Regions from separate parts of the Trichococcus sp. TS_SC_9 genome, predicted to be linked through region 4. Evidence: predicted binding sites of a transcription regulator. Region 4 holds the regulator's gene; each other region holds the start of a gene.
The links. Region 4 encodes LexA, which represses DNA repair genes until DNA is damaged. Its sites were predicted from a motif close to CNAACANNTGTTNG; they were not measured.
Positions count from the first base shown of each region.

Region 1 (4,076 bases), 950 kb from region 4:
CTGCTCGTCTTGCGCTTCAGTGTCCGATAAACATAAAGTATCGGACAACCGCGTCGCGTTTGGAGCACTGCTTGTCCGATAAACGCATAGTATCGGACAACCACAAAAAAGAGCTGCCCAATGCGGCAGCTCCAGTCTTTAGTTTCATTCTTTTCCGGTGTCCGAAGGTTCCGGTTTCCCCGCTTCCAGCAAGACCCGGTCGCGGATGGCGAAGAAGGTTACGACCATCAGGAACACCCCCGATACGGCCATCAGGATTTCGATTGCCATCCGGTCCGCCAGCGGTCCGAAGATCAGCATCCCTAGCGGCATCATCGAGCTTGCGACCATGCTTTGGACGCCGAAGACGCGGCCAAGGAAATCTTCCTCGACTTTTTCCTGCAGCAACGTCATGCTCGGCGCGTTCAGGAGAGGGATGACGAGACCGACGAGACCCATCAGGAAGAGGTAAATCCAAAAATTCGGGATCACGCCCATCCCGAAAGTGCACAGGCCCATCGCCCCGATCGCAAATGCGATTGAATGGATCCGGTTCTTGAACCCTCCCCATGACGCAATCCAGAGGCCCCCGCCTATCATCCCGATGGAAAAGGCGATTTCGATCGCCGTCAAACGCCAAACATCTTCACCGAATGAACGCGCGACCTGCAGCGGGGAAAGAAACGATACCGGAGCTGCCATCAGGAAAGCTAAGGAAAAATACAGGAACAGCCTTTTGATGAAGGCGTGATTTTGGATGTAGCTGAAACCAAGCTTCATGTCCTCCAGATAATTACTGATCTGTTCTTGGCTGGCTTTTTCATGCGTAGGGACTTTCAGAAGGAACACCATAATAGCGATCGCCAAAGCCGCAGTCACGATATCAATCATGAAAATACCTTCCATCGGCGCAAATTGGTAAAGCGCGCCGCTGATCATCGGGGAAATCAGCATGACGACGGCCTGGACGCTGCCGTTTAGTCCGTTGATCCGGGTCAATTCCTTTTCCGGAACGATCTGAGGCAGGATGGCGCCGACCGCCGGCATCTGGATGCCCGCACCGACTGCGCGGATGGCCGATGTCGCCAGCAGAATCCAGATTGAACGTTGCCCCGCTAAGAACAGCAGGACGAGCACCAATGTCGAGAGTGCGGTGATGCCATCGGAAAAGACAATCAGGCGTTTCCGGTTATAGCGATCGGCCCATACCCCGGCAAAAGGAGAGATGAAGAAAGTCGGCAGAAAGCCAAAAATGGTCGATAAAGTCATGATGACGCCGGATTGCGTTTCCAAGGTCAGGTACCAGAATATCGTGTATTGGACAAGTGACGAGCCAAACAGGGAAATCGTCTGGCTGCCCAAAAAGAGAGCGGTTTGACGCTGCCACTTTTCATATTTCATTTGCTTGATCACACAGTTTGCACTTCCTTGCTGGAGAAACGGTTTTTTTCCCCTGAATGACTGCGTCAACCGTCCTTTTCGGAATCAAACGGCTGAACGTATGTTTCCATTCATGTTATACTATTCTTAACAAAAAGTAAAAGGATTGAAACGGATGAGCAGAGAAGAAATTAACCAAAAATTGGCGTTGCTGCCCGACTTGCCCGGCTGCTACATTATGCGGGACAAGGATGACGAAATCATCTACATCGGCAAGGCCAAAAATTTGAAGAACCGCGTGAAATCCTACTTCCACAGCAAGCACGAAGGCAAGACGCAGCTGTTGGTCGCGGACATCGACCGTTTCGAAACGATCGTCACCAAAACGAACAAGGAATCGCTGTTGCTGGAGATCAACCTGATCAAGCGTTACCAGCCCAAATACAACATCAAGCTGAAGCAAGGGACGATGTATCCTTATCTGAAGGTCACGAACGAAAAGGATCCTCAGCTCATCATCACTTCGACGGTCGAGGATGACGGTGGCCTCTACTTCGGCCCCTATCCGCACGTCTACGCGGCGACTGAGACGCAGGAGTTCATCCAGAAGATCTACCCGTTGCGCAAGTGCGCCAAGAATTCCAAGCGCGCCTGTCTTTATTACCATTTGGGCCAATGCATCGGCTGCTGCGACCACGAGGTGTCGAAAGAGGAATACGATGCCCAAATCAAACGCATTGCCGCTTTCCTGAACGGCGAAGTCAAGGAGATCAAAAAGGATCTGCGGGAAAAAATGCACCGCGCCGCCGACATCCTGAACTTCGAACAGGCTGCCGATTACCGTGATCAGATCAGCTACATTGAAGCGACCGTCGAAAAACAAACGGTCATGTCCCGGGACTACACGAACCGCGACGTCTTTGCTTTCCATATGGACAAAGGCTGGCTGTCGATCCAGGTCTTCCTACTGCGCAGATCCTCGATCATCAAACGTGAGGCCGCCCTTTTCCCTTGCTACGATACGCCGGAGGAAGAGCTGGCTTCCTTCATTATGCAGTTCTATCAGGATCCCAATCACATCCTGCCGCAGGAGGTCCTCGTACCGAAAGGCGTCGACACGGAGCTGCTGCAGGAAGCACTCGGAACGAAAGTGCACACCCCTGTCCGCGGCAGCAAGCGCAGCATCCTTGAACTGGCAATCACGAACAGCGAGTTGGCATTGACTGAGAAGTTCATGCTGATCGAGCGTGACACCCACAAGACGGTCGGCGCCATCCAGGAACTTTCCGAGGCGCTCGGCATCGAATATCTAGAGATTATCGAGTCATTCGACCATTCGAACATCCAAGGAACAAATCCGGTCTCCGCGATGGTCGTTTACAGGGACGGCAAGCCTGAGCGCAAAAACTACCGGAAATACAAGGTCAAAACGGTCGAAGGCAGCAATGAATTCGCGACGACGCAGGAAGTCATCCGCCGCCGCTACAGCCGGTTGCTGCGCGAAGGACGTGCCATGCCGGACTTGATCCTGATGGATGGCGGAAAAGTCCAGGTGCATGCCGCCAAGGAGGTGCTTGAGGACGAACTCGGACTGGACATCCCGGTGGCGGGCATGGTCAAGGACACGAAGCACAAGACCTCCTCGCTCATCTTCGGCGAGAAGGATGAAATCGTAGAACTCAGTCCGAACAGCCAAGCCTTCCATCTCGTGCAGCGGATCCAGGAAGAGGTCCACCGCTTCGCAATCACCTTCCATCGCCAAGTGCGCGCCAAGAACAGCATCTCTTCGCAATTGGATGAGATCGAAGGCGTCGGACCGAAAACCCGCACGAAGATCCTGAAGCATTTCAAGACGATGAAGAACATCCGTGAAGCCAGCTATGAAGATTTCAAGGCGTTGGGTATCCCGGAGAAGACTGCGCTACTGATCAAGGAGGAGCTCGGCGAACTGAACGATTGAGCCTGGATTTTAGCAGAGGCTCGGCTCCTCTCGGGGAACCCTCGCGCCGAAATTTTCCAACCATCCGAAACGTGCTATACTGTTGAGTGGACCACGGAATATCCCGTGATAGAACTCGCGCTGGAGGAGGCGTTTATTATGAAAATATTTACCGATAGTGCTTGTGATCTGGCTTATGACTATCTGCAGGAAAATGATGTGGAAGTATTCCCGTTGACCACTCTGCTGGATACCGGCGAATACGAAGATATGATCGAAATCCAAGCCGATAAAGTCTATGAAATGATCGCGCGCGGCGGTCATCCGAAAACGAGCCAAGTGTCCTTGGAAAAATTCCATTCCGGTTTCCGGAAAGCGGCTGAAGCCGGTGAATCGGGCATCTACATTTCCCTTTCCGCCAAGCTGTCCGGCACTTACCAAGCAGCCTTTCTGGCTTACCAGCAACTGAAAGAGGAGTTTCCGGATTTTGATCTGCGTTTGGTCGACTCCATGAGCGCCTCCGTAGGTGAAGGCTTGTCCGTCGTTGAAGCAATCGAAATGCGCGAGGCCGGCTTCACTTTGGATGAAATTGAATCGCGTGTCCGTTTTACAGCTGCAAACGTCGTGTCTCTGTTTACGGTCAAGGATCTGAATTATCTTGCCGAAGGCGGCCGACTTTCGAAATCCAGCGCCTTTTTGGGGGGATTGCTGAATATCCAACCTTTGCTTGAAGTGATGAACGGCGAACTGATCCCCGTCGAAAAACTCCGTGGGCGCA
Region 1 is NZ_CM149591.1:288,083-292,158, forward strand. It holds gene AC0J5I_RS01245 (MFS transporter) at 145-1,392, opposite strand; gene uvrC (excinuclease ABC subunit UvrC) at 1,535-3,319, shown strand; gene AC0J5I_RS01255 (DegV family protein) at 3,458-4,076, shown strand, end outside.
Region 1: a site for LexA is predicted at 1,474-1,487, ahead of uvrC (excinuclease ABC subunit UvrC). Genes of this name have one in related genera too.

Region 2 (4,076 bases), 1.3 Mb from region 4:
TCCTCATTGATTTCATAGGTGATGGTGACGTCTTGGTAGTCTGTCTCCTCTATTTCCTGGAGATGGGCTTCTATTCCCTCGATGACCAGCGCTTCTTCGTCGTCCTGTTTCAATTTGTCGATGTTCTGCTGGATCACTTCCACATTTTCCGCTTTTATCCTCTCGGCATAAGCGTCGTTCATGGTGAGGGTATATTCCTTGCGCTCTCCTGTTTCCTTAACTTGGCTCTCCGCAATATCCGCTTCCACTAAATCATTCTCAAAGAGCGAGCGCAGAAGTTCTTGCAAAGCAAATCCAGTTGAAGAAACCTCCACCCATTGCGTTTCCGATTGACCGGGCACACTGATTTTCTGATACTGCTTTCCGCCTATCTGAGCTATTTCCGTAGTATTCGTTTCATCGAAGGAAGTCTTCTGATACCACTCATAATCAGACTCCGCATTTTTAACGAAGGCTCCTTCCGAGCTTTGGTCGAATGGCTCAGCGTCACTATCCATGGAGTAGCGCGTCTCAAACCGGGCATTGTCCAGTTCCGCGTTCTTCTGAGCAGCATTCCCGATTGACTCCACGACACTTGTGGTGGAAGTGGAACCGCCACACCCACTCAATACCAGAAGACTTGAAAGGTAAAATATTGTTGTTACCATTGGCTTTTTCATCATTTTCCAACACCATCCTATCTGTTTAGAAGAAGTACCTACCGGTCATTCATTTCTTTTTGAAAAGATAAGTAATAATCCATCCTGCAAAGAGGGTTAAAGCAAGTGCATTCAATAAGGTCCAACCAGCTGTGAGAAATTCCGCCATGGCTCTAACTCCTTTCGTACTTCATTATAATAGAAATTCAAAAGGAATCGATACCTCATTCCAATCTTCCCCATACCCCTGATTCTTTTCCGGCCGCCCTTCCAATTCCCCTGAACTATTAACCACCTATAATTATATATCAAAAAATCGTAATTCCTCACAACAAGTATATAAAAGATTGCTCCTTCGCCTGTATTTTGTCATTTTATCCAAATATCTTTCCCTGTTCGCTTTAAAAAAGCAAACGTACGTTCGTTTAATAGAGACGTAGAGATTGGAGACGATTTTTATGTACGAAATGGAATTGGTTTTTGATTAGCTAAGGAACCCAGTCGCGACATTCTTTGCATCGACTGCAAATCCTTCTATGCAAGCGTGGAATGGAACCTTTGACAGAAAAAAACCAGCTCCAAAAGGAACTGGTTTTTGAAAAGAGAGTTTATATTGTTTGTTATTAGCCAAGTGGATCAATTTTTTCTTCCGTTTCCGTCTTCTCAATAGGCTCGGAAGGCTTGGCTGTTTCTTGGTCAATTTTGCGATCAAGTTTTTGGAGCTGATGCTTGGCAAATTCTCTGCCTCCCAGACCAAATGCCAAGGCAAAGGCGACGGCAAGGCCGCCAATGATGAACAGGAAGGCAGTGTTCACAATCGTTGAAGCAAACTGCAGTTGATCCAACGTCATGAAGACAGCCAAGACATATAAGATGTACTTAACGACCTCGCCTAACATAGAGCTTCCGGTAGACTCTTTCAGGAAGGCAGATAGCGCATTCCCGCCGAAGATCCCCAGTCCTAAGATAATGAGGCCAATCAGTACAGATGGCAAGTAGCTAATGATCGCAACGCCAATGGTATTCAACACTTCCAGGTTCACCGCATTCAGCGCTTCTACCGTGAAGAAGACAATGATTACAGCCTGTACAATTTTTGCGATTACTTGTGAAAGGTTGAGACGGGAAGTTCCATTAGGATTTAGGTAGTGGGAGAAGCGGTTGATTCCAGCATTCTCCAACAGTCCTTCCAGAAGATCCGCCACAAATTTTGCGATTAGCGTACCTACAATCAGTAGGATTACCGCCACCAGAATATTCGGAATGGCAGCCAAAATTTGGGTCAATACATTCACGATGGGTTCAGAGATGGAACGGATCTGCAACGCCTCCAGCGCCATAGTCAGGACTGGAATCAGGATGATCACAAATGCTATATTGGCCAAAACACGGGCAATCGTATTCTTCTGCCCAGGGGTTGGACCTGCGGCGTGTTTCGCACTTTGATTGCTAGTTTGAGTGTATTTGGAAATCCAACGGTCAACGTTGATGGATTCCAACAAGCTTTGGACCAGTTCCTTGACGAATTTGGCCACGAAGTAACCAATCACCAAGATAATGGTTGCTCCGAAGAGTTTAGGCAGAAAAGCCAAAAAGTTATCGAACATGTTGGTTATGGGTAGAGCAATATTGGCGAGACCAATCTGTGAAAGAATACCCGGTATGAAGAATAGCCAAATCAGATAGTAGAAGACCTTCCCGATCGATTCAATAACGCGGTGGGAGTCCTCTACCGTGTGTGCAACGCCCCATTTTACCAATCTATTATCAAATCCGAGGGCATTGAGACCCTTCACGATAGCCTTTTTCACTAGCGTAGCGATAATCCAAGCTAATACCAACAATAAGAGAGCGCCTAGGAGATTCGGAAGGATATTGACGAAAGAGACCCACAAACCTTGCAAGGAATCCGTAAATTGTTCCATTCTTTTTTCCTCCTTTTATCCATAAATTTATGAATAGTTTTCCACACGGCAAGTATAGCAGAAAGGCAGTTAATCATGAAATGAAAAGGTTTCCAACTCTGTGCCGTAACAAATCGAGGAGACACTTTAAAACTTTCCTAACTTTCTTTTTAAATATCTTTCCCTGTTCGCTTTACAAAACCAAACACACGTTCGTATAATAGAGACATAGAGATTGGAGACGGTTTTTATGTATGAAACAGAATTGGTTTTTGATTATGCGAAGGAGCCCAGTCGCGACATTCTTTGCATCGACTGCAAATCCTTCTATGCGAGCGTGGAATGTGTCAGGCGCGGGCTGCATCCGCTCGAAACAAAATTGGTTGTCATGAGCTATCCCTCAGCCGATCCGAAAGAGCGCGGCAGCGGGCTAATTTTGGCTTCCTCTCCGGCTGCCAAGAAGGCTTACGGGATATCGAACATCAGCCGGGCCAGGGACTTGCCCTTCCCCTATCCGCCGGGACTGGTGATTGCGGCGCCACAGATGCGGCTGTACATGCAGAAAAATACCGAAATCAACAACATCTACAAGAAATACGCGGACGAAGCCAACCACCATGTCTATTCGGTTGATGAGAGTTTCGTCGATATCACCGGCGCCCAGAAACTTTTTGGAAAAAAAACGGCTTATGAAATGGCCAGACTCATCCAGGCGGACGTGTTGCAGACGACCGGCATCTACACAACGATCGGCATCGGCGATAACCCGCTGCTGGCTAAGTTGGCGCTCGATAACGCGGCCAAGCATCAGCCGGATATGATTGCGGAATGGCGTTATCCGGATATTCCCGAAACCGTGTGGAAAATCCCCGACATGACCGATTTTTGGGGCATCGGTAAACGAACCCAGCTGCGGCTCAACCAGTTGGGCATCTCCTCGATCTATGACTTGGCGCATACCAATTACTATTATTTGAAGAGTCAACTCGGCGTCATGGGCGCGCAGCTGTACGCCCACAGTTGGGGGATCGACCGCAGCTTTCTGGGGGACAGTGTTAAAGTAGGGTCCAAATCCATCGGCAACTCACAGGTACTCATCAAAGACTATGTGGTGCGCTCCGAAATCGAAATCGTCCTGGTCGAAATGGCCGACCAAGTGGCGACGCGCCTGCGAAAATCCGGAGCCAAGGCCCAGCTTGTGAGTCTGAGCATCGGCTACAGTATCAACTATATCGATCAGCTTGGCCGGACCGGATTCCATCAGCAAATGAAGATTCCGCCCACCAACGCCTCCAGCCAACTCGTGGCCCATATCCTGATGATTTTTGACCAGCACTACAAAGACCAATCGATCCGGAATGTCGGGGTGGGTGCCGGCAATCTGATCTACACGGATTTTCTGCAGCTGGACCTGTTTCAGGAGCCTGACGAACAAGTAAAAGATCAAAAAAAAGACCAGATAGTCGATTCGATCCGCAGAAAATATGGGTTCCGCTCACTGGTGCGGGCAGTCAGCCTGTTGGAGGGCGGCCGC
Region 2 is NZ_CM149591.1:1,107,791-1,111,866, reverse strand. It holds gene AC0J5I_RS05145 (hypothetical protein) at 1-662, opposite strand, end outside; gene AC0J5I_RS05140 (mechanosensitive ion channel) at 1,262-2,563, opposite strand; gene AC0J5I_RS05135 (Y-family DNA polymerase) at 2,793-4,076, shown strand, end outside.
Region 2: a site for LexA is predicted at 2,745-2,758, ahead of AC0J5I_RS05135 (Y-family DNA polymerase). Genes of this name have one in related genera too.

Region 3 (4,076 bases), 660 kb from region 4:
AATGTAGTGGGTGGCGTGATGCAGGGGATGTCCCTGTGCATGCTCATCACAGCCCGGCAAGCTTGCTGATGCCTATATTAGCGGTCAGGGGCCATCGGGGTCAAAACGGCAAATGCGGCAATAAACGTGACGAAAGTGATTCAAATCACAATTGAGGCTTTTTTTGTAGCGAAAAGAAATAATAATGTAAGCGTTTGTATATCATTCTGGCGAAAAGTAGTATATATTTTTATTAGACATTCCTATTTGGGGGGATTTTATGGAAAAGAAAACAGTTTGCAAATCTGGGAAAGGGTCGCATCAAAAAGTGGTCCAACAATCAATCGGAAAATCCAGCAGGCCCGTTGCCGGGATGGGCACGGCAGAAATACTTGCTGGGCATTCCAGGAACGATTCGGTGGCATTCAAAGATGTGGGCAAAATACTTGATCCGGCAACATTAGATACCATCATTTCGCATCTGCGCAACTCGTTGGAGGAGTCGTTTACGCATAGCAGCCAGACAAAAGATGCGCCGGGACCATTCTTTGTCCTGCTCGATCCAGAAAGTATCCAGATATATTTGGAGCAGGCATGGGATTTGGACCGGTTTGTACTGGACAACAGCTTCCTATTCTTGCTAAGCCTGGACCCGCAATTGCACCGTACCGATTTCAGGACGCTCATTTTTTTCAACGACGGTCGCCTCATCAAAACGCGCGAAAGCAGCAATAATGTGATGCGCTCGCTTTTTGATTTGATCGGTTTCAGCTATGACTTCATTCGGGGTATCTCCACACGCGTCAACGGTAAAGATACCCATTGCGTCCCATATATTTTTGGGAAGTATTCTTTTTTGCCGTTGAGCGGTCCGACCCGCAAGCAAAGTTCCTGGATCAATCTTTCGAAAGTGCAGCATTATCGAGCGCTGAAAGGGGAAAAAGGGGTGGAGGTCCATTGCGTCAATCAGCATATTTTCCAGCTCCCGGTGCGCCCACAATTTTTCGCAGATAAGGTCAAACAATCCTGCCAAACCGTCCATCGCCAAGAGTACCTTTTGCGCAACGTTTTAAGAAATTTCGATTATGTCGATGGGAGGAAAGAGGAACACGAGAACAATCTGCTGGGAAATGCTTTTCATGGCCACACAGATCGCATTTCAATGATTTCGATGGAAGATTATATCCGGATTTTTCAGTTTTCCTTTGCCGAGACAGCTTTGAAACATCCCTCATTGCGTGATAATCCGGTGACGTATGAAGCGTTGCACCTGCTTAGGGCAAATCTTTACTCCGATTTGCCCCATCTCAGGAACGCAGTCCGCTAGCCAATTGTTTTGAATGCTGATTTACCGGTTGAGAAAAATGGCTATTATTTGTGATTCCGGTGGAAGTATTTTACAATGAATGCAAAGAACAAATCATCAGTCATGGGAGGAATCGAAATGGACAAGAGAATCGAAGGCACCTTTGCCAATCAGGAAATGGTTATCGATGAAATCACGCATCTGATCAAGCATGAAGGTTATGCGCCGGAGCAATTGTTGGTCATCACCCGCAACGGCAAGAGCAATTACATTACGCAAGAGACTGCGGTGCAGGTCATTATAACCGGTGAGGATCGCGAGGAAGATTCATTATGGGATAAAATCGTAAAATTCTTTACCGTGGATTTGGATGAAGAAGAGGAAGAAACAATTTTTGAACGCTACGGCATTGATGAGGATACGTATGAGCGCTTTGAGGATGCATTGGATGATGGGGAATTGCTGCTTTTGATTGACGATGCGGCTCCGGTCAATGATGAGCATGCCGAATTTCTTGTGCGTGATGGCATTTTGCCTGACGAAAAAATTGTCCCTGTGGCACCAGTCACTGCCTCGAAACCGGATTGGACACCTGCAGACAGCGAAGAAGTCGGCGATGTGCCGGCCCATTCCATTGAAGCCACCAAAAAACTGGAAGAGACCGAAGTTGCAACTGCACAGCCGACTCAGCCCGCTGATGTGACCGACGACATCACCGGCCAACCGATCGAAGCGGAAATCACTACTGTCACTGCGACCAAACCGGATTGGACACCCGCGGACAGCGCAGAAGCCACCGAAGTTGCAGCTGAGTCACCGACTCAGCCCGCTGATTTGATCGACGATATCACCGGACAGCCAGTCGAAGCGGAAAAGGTAGCGGATCCTGCAATGGCGGAAGAGAGTCACCAATTGCCTGAAATGCAGTTCGACAAAGACGATTCCTTGCCTGAAGTGGTTAAGGAGAAGGAACAATTTTCCAAAGACCCGTTCGGAGGCGACACGGTTGTTGCTGAAACCGGCGAAGATGCGGAAGATATCGAACCTGATTATGAAGAGACGGATAAAACGAAACCAGCTCTATAACTGATAAGGACACCAACGGCTGCCTCATTATGGGGTAGCCGTTGGTTTTTTTGGCGGGCAGAGTCTCATTAGATGGGATAGTTGAGAGTTATTCGTCTTTACTTGCCATAGCGGCAAAATCTGTTCGGCCCGCTGGCGATCCGAGAAATAATTCGAACATACGTTTTGTTCCTTTTGTGTTTTGCATGTATAATAACAAGAGAGATTCGCCGAAAGGAAGTAAATAATGGATCATACCGAAGAACAGGCTGAAAAATTGCCTGTCGTAACAAAAATAACTGTCCAGAAAAAACGCAAGGACCGCTTCAATGTCTTTATCGACGGAGAGTACTCCTTTCCGATATCGGAAGCCGTACTCATAAAGGTGGGCTTGCATAAAGGCATGACGCTCACGAAAGAGCGCAGTGCCGAGATTGAGAAGGAAAATTACGATTATATGGCTTACACGACAGCCGTCAATTATCTGTCCTACAGTCTGCGCAGCGAGAAAGAAGTCCGCAAAAAGCTGAATGAAGAAGAAATCAGCCCGGACGCAATCGAACGTGCGCTAACGCGGTTGGTGGATCAGAATTACGTCAATGACCGCAGCTATGGCGAAAGTTATACGCGTACGGCGGCGAACCTGAACCTGAAGGGACCGCAGCTCATCGCCAACGAACTGAAAGGAAAAGGCTTGTCGGAAGAAGATGTTGCCTTTTCTCTGAAACAATATCCGCGTGAACTGCAGCTTGAAAATGCCCAAACGATCGCTGAGAAGCAACTCCGCAAACAAAGCCGGGTCTCTTCGCATGAAGCAGCTTCAAAAATCCGCCTCTATCTACATCAAAAGGGCTATCCTTCCGATATCGTCCTGGAAGTAATGGGAGCGATTGAAACGGAAAAAGAGGAAGAGGATGAAATGTCCGCACTGCGGATGCAAGGCGACAAACTTTGGCGCCGGTATGAGCGAAAAGCAAAAGGCCGTGAGCTGCATCAAAAAGTGAGATCCGGACTTTACCAAAAAGGTTACCCTGGAGAACTGATCTCCGCCTATATCGAAGAAAAGGAACAGGAAGCTGAATAATGACAAATTTGGAACACGAAAAAATATTTAATGCAGCAGGCATTGAAATGTGGCCGGCTGAGAAAATCCAAGCTTTCCGCGAGGCTCTGTTGGATTGGTATGACAAAGAGAAACGTGACCTACCCTGGCGTCGGACGAGCAATCCCTATAGCATCTGGGTATCGGAAATCATGCTGCAGCAGACACGGGTGGACACGGTAATCCCATATTATCACAATTTCCTGGATAAATTTCCCGATATCGCAACGTTGGCGGCTGCACCTGAAGATGCGATTCTGAAAGCTTGGGAGGGGCTCGGTTATTATTCCCGTGTCAAGAATATGCAGAAGGCAGCGCAACAGATCGTCGCTGAGTACGGTGGTATTTTCCCGGAAGATCCCCAAGAAATCGCGAAGTTGAAGGGAATCGGTCCCTATACAGCCGGCGCCGTTTCCAGCATTGCTTTCCAGATACCGGAGCCGGCAGTTGACGGAAACGTCATGCGCGTCATGAGCCGGTTGTTCGAAATCGATGCCGATATCGCCAAACCGGCCAGCCGGAAAATTTTTGAAGCGGTCGTGCGTGAACTGATCGATCCAGAGAGGCCGGGCGATTTTAACCAAGCATTGATGGATTTGGGCTCGAGCATCTGTTCGCCGCTTA
Region 3 is NZ_CM149591.1:2,951-7,026, reverse strand. It holds gene AC0J5I_RS00030 (competence protein ComK) at 260-1,306, shown strand; gene AC0J5I_RS00025 (general stress protein) at 1,424-2,371, shown strand; gene recX (recombination regulator RecX) at 2,598-3,434, shown strand; gene mutY (A/G-specific adenine glycosylase) at 3,434-4,076, shown strand, end outside.
Region 3: a site for LexA is predicted at 2,525-2,538, ahead of recX (recombination regulator RecX). Genes of this name have one in related genera too.

Region 4 (4,076 bases):
GCTTCCAAAATGTACCGTTGACAGATATCAGACAGATCGGTGCGGACAACAAACATCTGAAATTCAAGCTTAAGGACAAAAACCTCTTTCTGGATGTGATTGGCTTCAACAAAGGAAGCATCAGCAACCACTTGAACGAGGCGGATGTCGTTTCTCTGATCGGAGAACTTTCGATCAACGTTTGGCGGGATAGCGCGAAACCGCAACTGCAACTGAAGGACATCAAAAACAAACATGTCCAGTTTTTCGACAAACGGAGTTCGATTATCCAAGAATCGGTATTGGCTGTGGAAGATGCCCTGTATCTATTTTCGACTTCCGGTATCATGAAACAATTTTATGAGCGCATCCCGAACAGTTCGAACGCTGCGTTACTCACTGACAATACAGCGGATGCTCTTCAGGATGTCAGTGCCAGCAACTTGGTGCTCTTCGAATGCCCCTTAAAGATGGATTTGTTGGCTGATCTTTTAAAGAGCAATCAGTTCGAAAATGTGTATGTCGTCTCTCATGAAACAAACAGCATTTACGCAGACGGAGTCCCTCCTAAAGACCAGTTTGCGAAATTCTACCAATATATCCGTTCCCATAAGGATATCGATGTGAGAAATCGGTTAGATGCCTTAGCAAAATACTTAAAAATCAAAAAAAATCTTGCCATTTTTATGATTCAAGTGTTTTTGGAGGCGGGATTTGTTACAATAGACAATGGTTTCATCAATGAGGTCCAAAACCCTGTCAAAAGAGCTTTGGACGACACCCAGGTATACAAAGATCGCCTGCAGAAAATGGAAGCTGAAAAGGTATTCATCTACAGCCCGTTTTCGCAGTTGACGAATTGGTTGAATGAACAGATGATGGTACAATAATTAGGAGGAACACAAAATGGACTTGAAACAATATATTGCTGATGTCAAAGATTTCCCGGAGCAAGGCATCATTTTCCGCGATATTTCACCCTTGATGGCGAACGGAGAAGCTTACCGTTATTCGATCAAAGAAATCGTGAAATATGCCCAGGACTTGAATGTCGATAAAGTAGTCGGACCCGAAGCGCGTGGGTTTATGGTCGGCTGTCCGGTCGCAGTGGAATTAGGCTGTGGATTCGCAATGGCCCGTAAAAAAGGCAAATTGCCGCGCGAAACGGTGGAAGTATCCTACGGACTGGAGTACGGAAAAGCAACTCTGCAACTGCACCAAGATGCCATCCTGCCTGGTGACAAAGTGTTGGTTTGCGATGATCTATTGGCAACTGGCGGCACTACAGCCGCAACCATCGAGTTGGTGGAAAAATTAGGCGGAGAAGTCGTCGGTTTGGCATTCCTGATCGAGCTGTTGGATTTAAAAGGCCGTGACCTGATCCAAGGGTATGACATCTTCACGCTGATGGAATACTAAGAACAATAAATAATCCGAAAATGAACGGACACGCAAAAAGGCTGCCAAAAGTTGGCAGCCTTTTTGTGGCAGTCGGGGGACTGACCCTTATATGATGTGGTTCCGGTACAGACCGACTACTTTTCCCAGAATGATGACGGAATCCAAGATGATCGGATCCATGCTGGCATTTTCAGGTTGCAGACGGTAGTAGTTGTTTTCTTTATAGAATCGTTTGCAGGTCGCTTCATCATCATCCGTCATAGCTATGACGATATCACCGTTTTCGGCCGTGGATTGTTTTCTGATGATCACTGAGTCGCCATCGAATATACCGGCGTCGATCATGCTTTCTCCGCGGATTTTAAGCATAAACAAACTTCCGGAAGAGGATTTCAGATCCGGCGGAACCGGGAAATAATCTGTTGCTTCTTCGACAGCCAGGATGGGAGCACCGGCTGTGACGGTACCCAATAGCGGCATTTTATCCGACATGATCCCGAGTTTATCCAGACCTGCTTGGGTCAGTTCGATCGCACGTGGTTTTGTAGGGTCGCGTTGGATAAAACCGTTTTTTTCTAGACGCGACAGATGGCCGTGCACTGTGGACGTTGAGGAAAGTTTGACTGCATTCCCGATTTCCCTTACGGTCGGCGGATAGCCTTTTTCCTGGACTTCTTCATAAATGTATTGAAGCACTTCAACTTGGCGTGAATCTTTATTTTTAACCATGAGATCATCATCTCCGTAATCCTAAATTTATAAGTTTAGAATACCATTAATCATCTAAAAAATCAAACAGATGTTCGCATATTCTCGGGAGTGACGCGAGAATATGCTTAAAATTATCCTGAAACCGGCAACCGCTGAAGCGTTTTCGAAAATTCGCTAAATTTATCCGTGATTGCTATTTCTTTTTCTCATAATCTTTAGTACAATTAATGAATGAATGCTTTGGAAAGGGGGATGAATACGTGTCAACAACAGCATGGGTAATGATGGTCATTTTAGGAATAGTAATAGGCGCGGTTGGCGGATTTTTCCTTGCAAGACGTTATATGGTAAAATATTTTGAAGAAAATCCACCAATCAATGAAGAAATGTTGCGTTCTATGATGATGCAGATGGGTCAAAAACCATCCGAAAGAAAAGTAAAACAAATCATGGCTTCTATGAAAACACAATCAACAAAGAAAAAGAAATAGAATAATGAAATAATATACAAAATGTGGATCTCTACGGTTCCACATTTTTATTTTGTCCGAATACAGGTAAGAAGGGAGTAATAAACGTGAGTATTTTCAAAAAATTGAGTTGGTTTTTCCGTCAAGAATGGAAATCGTATTTTGTAGGCGTCTTTTTCCTGATCATTGTGGCGATACTTCAGGTTGTTTCGCCGCGCGTTGTCGGAATCATCATCGATGAAATTGCCTTAGGGACCCTAACGATGGCTTCTTTGTGGAAGTGGTCGGCGATCATATTGATAGCAGGCATTTTGCAGTACCTTTTCCGCTATATTTGGCGGATGAAGATTTGGGGTACTTCGGCAGAGTTAGAAAAGATACTGCGTTCGCGATTGTTTAAGCATTTCACCGAAATGGACGCTGTCTTTTTCCAGAAATACAGGACAGGCGATCTGATGGCGCATGCGACGAATGACTTGAATGCGATCAGGATGGTCGCAGGCGCAGGCATACTGACATTGGCGGATTCGATTTCTTCAGGCGGGATCACGCTTTTCACAATGTTCTTCTTGATTGATTGGCGTTTGACGCTTATCGCCATGATTCCGTTACCGGCTTTGACGCTGGTGTCACGAATCCTCGGACAGAAGATGCACAAGCGTTTCCGCAAAGCACAAGCTGCTTTCTCTAATCTGAATGACAAAACGCAGGAGAGTGTCTCCGGCGTTAAGGTAATCAAGACGTTCGGTGAAGAAGAAGAAGATATTCGTGATTTCGAAGCGATGACGAGGGATGTCGTCGTGAAAAATAAAGCTGTCTACTTGGTTGATGCCTTATTTGACCCGGCGATCCAACTTATTTTGGGGCTTTCTTTCGCACTGACGATCATCTTTGGTGGCCGTTTTGTCGTGGAAGGCAGCATCAGTATCGGCCAGCTGGTTTCGTTCATCAGTTATATCGGCATGATGGCGTGGCCGATGTTGGCAGTAGGTAGATTATTCAATGTGCTGGAACGAGGCAGTGCCAGTTACAGCAGGATTGATGAGCTTCTTAAGGAAAAATCAACGATCCAGGAGCAAAAAAATGCTGTCCGGACTCCGGTTACAGGCGATCTGGATTTTCAGGTAACCTCCTTCGGTTACCCGAACAGTGAAGAAATCAGCCTGAAGGACGTCGGTTTCCATTTGGAGCGGGGACAAACATTAGGGATTGTCGGCAGAACCGGATCGGGCAAAAGCACGATTTTCCGTCTGCTGTTGCGTGAGTATGATCAATATGCCGGCAGCATCAACTACAACGGGATCGATATCCGTGATTACTCATTGGATGCATTGCTGAGCGGAATCGGTTACGTTCCCCAAGACAACTTCCTGTTCTCTTCTGACGTGAGGGAAAACATCCGTTTCGCTGATCCATCAATCAGCCAACAAAAGGTTGAAGAGGCAGCGCGCTTGACCGCCATCCATCATGACATTCTTGGTTTTCCCGAGGGCTACGATACGTTGGTTGGCGAAA
Region 4 is NZ_CM149591.1:2,437,690-2,441,765, forward strand. It holds gene recJ (single-stranded-DNA-specific exonuclease RecJ) at 1-869, shown strand, start outside; gene AC0J5I_RS11975 (adenine phosphoribosyltransferase) at 886-1,398, shown strand; gene lexA (transcriptional repressor LexA) at 1,486-2,109, opposite strand; gene AC0J5I_RS11985 (YneF family protein) at 2,352-2,582, shown strand; gene AC0J5I_RS11990 (ABC transporter ATP-binding protein) at 2,669-4,076, shown strand, end outside.